Regions from separate parts of the Nocardioides dongxiaopingii genome, predicted to be linked through region 2. Evidence: predicted binding sites of a transcription regulator. Region 2 holds the regulator's gene; the other holds the start of a gene.
The links. Region 2 encodes LexA, which represses DNA repair genes until DNA is damaged. Its sites were predicted from a motif close to TCGAACANNTGTTCGA; they were not measured.
Positions count from the first base shown of each region.

Region 1: the regulator LexA is predicted to act here: its motif matches at 951-966, upstream of FE634_RS13055 (HNH endonuclease signature motif containing protein).

Region 1 covers NZ_CP040695.2:2,802,889-2,805,071, reverse strand. Annotated here, with positions in the region: gene FE634_RS13055 (HNH endonuclease signature motif containing protein) at 1-921, opposite strand, end outside; RNA gene rnpB (RNase P RNA component class A) at 1,097-1,461, opposite strand; gene FE634_RS13045 (cupin domain-containing protein) at 1,519-1,863, opposite strand; gene FE634_RS13040 (YibE/F family protein) at 1,957-2,183, opposite strand, start outside.
Region 2 covers NZ_CP040695.2:3,322,071-3,324,253, forward strand. Annotated here, with positions in the region: gene FE634_RS15525 (hypothetical protein) at 1-75, shown strand, start outside; gene FE634_RS15530 (LysM peptidoglycan-binding domain-containing protein) at 216-548, opposite strand; gene lexA (transcriptional repressor LexA) at 826-1,554, shown strand; gene FE634_RS15540 (MXAN_6640 family putative metalloprotease) at 1,700-2,183, shown strand, end outside.

The sequences.
Region 1 (2,183 bases), 520 kb from region 2:
GGGTGCGAGCGCGAGACCGGTGTCGAGGTGGGCCGCTGCGAGCCCACCGTTGAGCGTGTCGAGGGTCATCGTCACGACCACGGTGGCGTTGACCCCGCCCATGGCGGGCAGCTGGTCGGCGGGGTAGCGCTCGACGTACTCGCCAAACGCGAGCCCCAGCTTCTCCGGCGTCGGTCGCTCGTGGTCGTAGGTCCCGGCGCCGTGCTCGGCGCGCACGTGCTTGGGAGCCGCGATCGCGGTGAGTGCCTTGCGCAGCATCGAGGCCTGCGCCGACGGCAGGGTGAACCGGCCGTGGGCGAGACCCTCGCCGTCGTCCCACATCGCGAAGCGAGCCTTCTTCCGCGCCCTCGCCTCCTCGGCCTCCAGCAGGCGCGCCTCGTGCTCGTCGGCCTTGTCGGGGTCCAGGGTCTCCAGGATCCGCCGGCCGAGGGTCTTGAGGTCGTGCGCGTCGTGGTGCGCCGCCTCGTCGAGCAGGTGCGCCTCGGCCTTCTCGCGCCACGAGAAGTGTTCGCCGTCGAGGTCCCCGACCGCAGCGGCAATGACCTTGGCCTGCTCGCCGTGCACCCGTCCCTCGGCCATCGCCACCCGCAAGGATTCGTGAGCGGCCAGATCCCCGGCCAGGCGAGCCTTCCGCGACGCCTCCGCGCCCGTGACGCGGGTGGTCCGCGCGAGCCACACCGCGAGCGACCGCGCCCCGATCGAAGCCGGCAGGTCCAGCACCCCGGCGTGCCCGACCACCCGGGCCTCGAGCTCCTGCACCCCGGCCACGAGCCCGGCCAGCCGCGGCACCAGGTCGGCCGTCGTCGCAGGGTCCAGCGACCAGGTCGGGGCGTCCACCAGGGCCGCGAGCTCGGTCTCGAGCAGCGCGACGAACCGGGCGACGGGGTGCCCGTCGCGGCGGTCGCCGGGGTGCTTGCTCATGGCCTGATTCTAGGCGCCACCACCGACAATCGACAGTGTGTTCGATTCACCTGTGGAGAACGAAGCATCCGCCCGACTCCTGGGTGGTCACTCCTGCACGGAAAACGCGCCTCAACCGTCGTTTGCGGTCACCGAGCGGTCGCTGGCCTGCGCGTCGCAGGTCACAGCACGTGTGCGAACGGGCCGGCCTGTAGGCCGGGTTCTGTCCTCGGCGAGCCGAGGGGCGACCATCCATCTACGACCGCCGTTGCCGACGGCCTCCAGCGATCTACCCGCGCACTCGGGCGAGCAGCCCTCGGACGTGCGCTGTCTGATCTTGCTCCGGACGGGGTTTGCCGAGCCACGCCGGTCACCCGGCGTGCTGGTGGTCTCTTGCTCCACCGTTTCACCCTTACCTCCCTCGGTTGCCCTCGGGAGGCGGTCTGTTCTCTGTGGCACTGTCCCGCGGGTTGCCCCGGGTGGGTGTTACCCACCGCCCTGCTCTGCGGAGCCCGGACCTTCCTCGGTGGGTCTCCCCAACGCGGTCGCCCGGCCGGCCCGTTCGCTCGAGCAGGATAGCGGTACGCCGCCGCCCGGACGTGGTCGTCGGCCGCTGCGTCAGTCGGTCGGCCCGACCCGCGCCGGACGTCGGGGACCGTGACCGGCGGGCTCCTTGAGCTCCACGAACATGACGTGGGTGTCGGTGTCGCCGGTGTTGTGGCCGCTGTGCTCCTGGGCGTCGAGCCACCGCGCCGTGCCGGCCGGGAGCTCGACGTCGAGCTCGGAGTCGTCGGCCCGCAACGTCCGGCGGAAGGACGACAGCGTGATCATCACGCTGTCGGGGTGCCGGTGGGTCGTCGTCTGCTGGCCCGGGTGGTCGGTGTACTCGAGGACCCGCACCCGCTCGTTCTCGAGGACGACGCGGTAGTGCTGCGGGAGCGACTCGACCGGGTCCGGCGACATGGTCGGACGCTACGCCGACCGGTCGCCGGCCGACCGCCCGTGGCCCAGGATCCCCAGGACGGGGGAGCCCGGACCGGGCCGGCGGCGTCGGGCTCAGTGGTCCGGGTCGCGGCCCGGTGGCAGCGTGGCCACCGCGATGGCCGTGGTGAGCGGCACGGCGAGCACGAGCGCGATGCTGGTGGCGAGGGTGCGGACGACCTCCTGGCCGATCTCCTCGGTGGCGAGCAGGTCGAGGAACGGGCTCTGGTAGAGCCGCAGCACGAGCAGCACCGTCAGGGCGGTGCCCGCATAGGCGAAGACGATCGTGTAGATCGTCGAGG
Region 2 (2,183 bases):
GTCGGCGTGCTGGCCGCGATCGCGATCAGCAGCGGCGGCGGCGACCCCCGGGACCTCGGCTCGCTCTTCGGCTGACGTGCCACCCCACGACACCCGGGCCGGCGTCGTGCGGACGCGGAACGGGGGCGAAGCCGTCTTCCCTCGGCTCCGCCCCCGGTGTTCCCCTTGATGAATCGCCCGCCGGGGTCGAAGCGGCGGACGACGTCGGTGCGGTCTCAGTCGACCGGGACCTCCAGCCGCTGACCCGCGTCGAGGGACACCTCGGCGAGGTCGTTGAGCTGGACGAGGTGGTTCATCGTGTCGCGCACGTCGTCGCCGTCACTCACGTCGGAGGCGATGCTCCACAGGGTCTCACCGGGCGCGACCACGATCGTCTCGGTGGCCTCCCGCTCCGCGGTGGCCATGGAGTTGCCGGCGAAGGCGACGCCGACGGCGGCCAGGACCAGCAGCGCCAGCACCAGCACCACGAGACGTCCGCGGCGGGTCAGCCGGTAGTCGGGCACGCGAGGAGCCGACAGGGCGGTGGGTGCGATCGTCGTGGTGCTCATGGGTGCCTCCTGGGGAAGTGGCCGTGCTGGTGGAGCCGAGGATGTTGCTGACGATTCGATGTCTAACGGGAGGCACCGACAGTCCTGCTGGTGCACCGCTCTCGATCAGACATTCGATCGAACACATGAGCGAGACTAGATCAGGTGTTCGAACGATGCAACCCCCGAGTCGAACGCGTGTTCCCACGACCCAGCTGACCTGGCCGCCCGGATCGGGCGCGACACGCCGTTCGAACACCTGTTTGAACACGGTGGCGATCGGTGGCACGCTGCAGCCATGCCCCGGACACGTACTGGCACCCCGAAGATCACCGAGCTCCCGGACGGTCCCGCCGACGCGACCGGCCTGACCCCGCGTCAGCAGCGCGTCCTGGCCACCATCAAGGACAGCATCGAGCTGCGCGGCTACCCGCCGAGCATGCGCGAGATCGGCGAGTCCGTCGGGCTCACCAGCACCTCGAGCGTGGCCCACCAGCTGCGCACGCTGGAGCAGAAGGGCTTCATCAAGCGCGACCCGAACCGTCCCCGCGCCCTCGAGGTGTTCCTGCCCGAGGTGATGGCCGCGCGGCGCTCGCTGGGCAGCAGCGACGACTCCTCGATCGACGAGACCGGCATCGGCGACACCGCCCCGCCGCCCACCAACGTCCCGCTCCTGGGCCGGATCGCGGCCGGCGGTCCGATCCTGGCCGAGCAGACCTACGACGACGTCTTCCCGCTCCCCCGCCAGCTGGTCGGCGACGGAGAGCTGTTCATGCTCGAGGTGTCCGGGGAGTCGATGATCGAGGCGGCCATCTGCAGCGGCGACTACGTCGTGGTCCGCCAGGCCCAGACCGCGGAGAACGGCGACATCGTCGCGGCGATGATCGACGGCGAGGCGACGGTCAAGACGTTCCAGCGCAAGGACGGCCAGGTATGGCTGCTGCCGCACAACCCGGCGTTCGACCCGATCGACGGCACCCACGCCTCGATCCTCGGCATCGTCACCGCGGTGCTCCGCAAGGTCTGACCCCCGGCCCGTCCGCAGGCTTCGCACGACCCCGAGACCGCCACCGGCACGACGCCGGTGGCGGTCTCGTCGTCCCTGTCCCGGCGGCTCGGCAACTGTCGGTGCGCCGGGTTAGGTTGTGGCCCCACTCACGAACGGAGCCTCCATGCGCTTGCGCACTCGTCCCCGAACCCAGGCCAGCGTCCGCGCGCTGGTCGTGCTGGGCGCCGTCGGCGCCCTGCTGATCGGCATGCTCGCGGCCCTGGCGGGTCCGTCGGTGGCCCGGGTCCCCTCGGGTGACACCGACTCCAAGCAGGCCACGGCGACCGACCCGTCGGTCCGGCAGGCCTCCCACGCGCTCCGCCGCGCCGAGAGCATCCGCGAGGACGGCGCCGCCGGCCGCGACGCCACCATGGTGCTGCGCGACCTGGCCAACACCCGCGCCGACCTCCCCGACGCCGAGCGGGCGGCCGCCGATGCGCTGATGAAGCGCCCGACGAGCTCCGGCGGCGACGGCTACCTCAACTACGGCAGCGTCGAGGAGGAGACCCCGGTCTGCACCGCGACCCTGTGCGTCCACTACGTCACCAGCGGCCAGCACGCCTCGACCCCGGAGTACGTCGCCACGGCGGTCGACACGCTCACCAGCG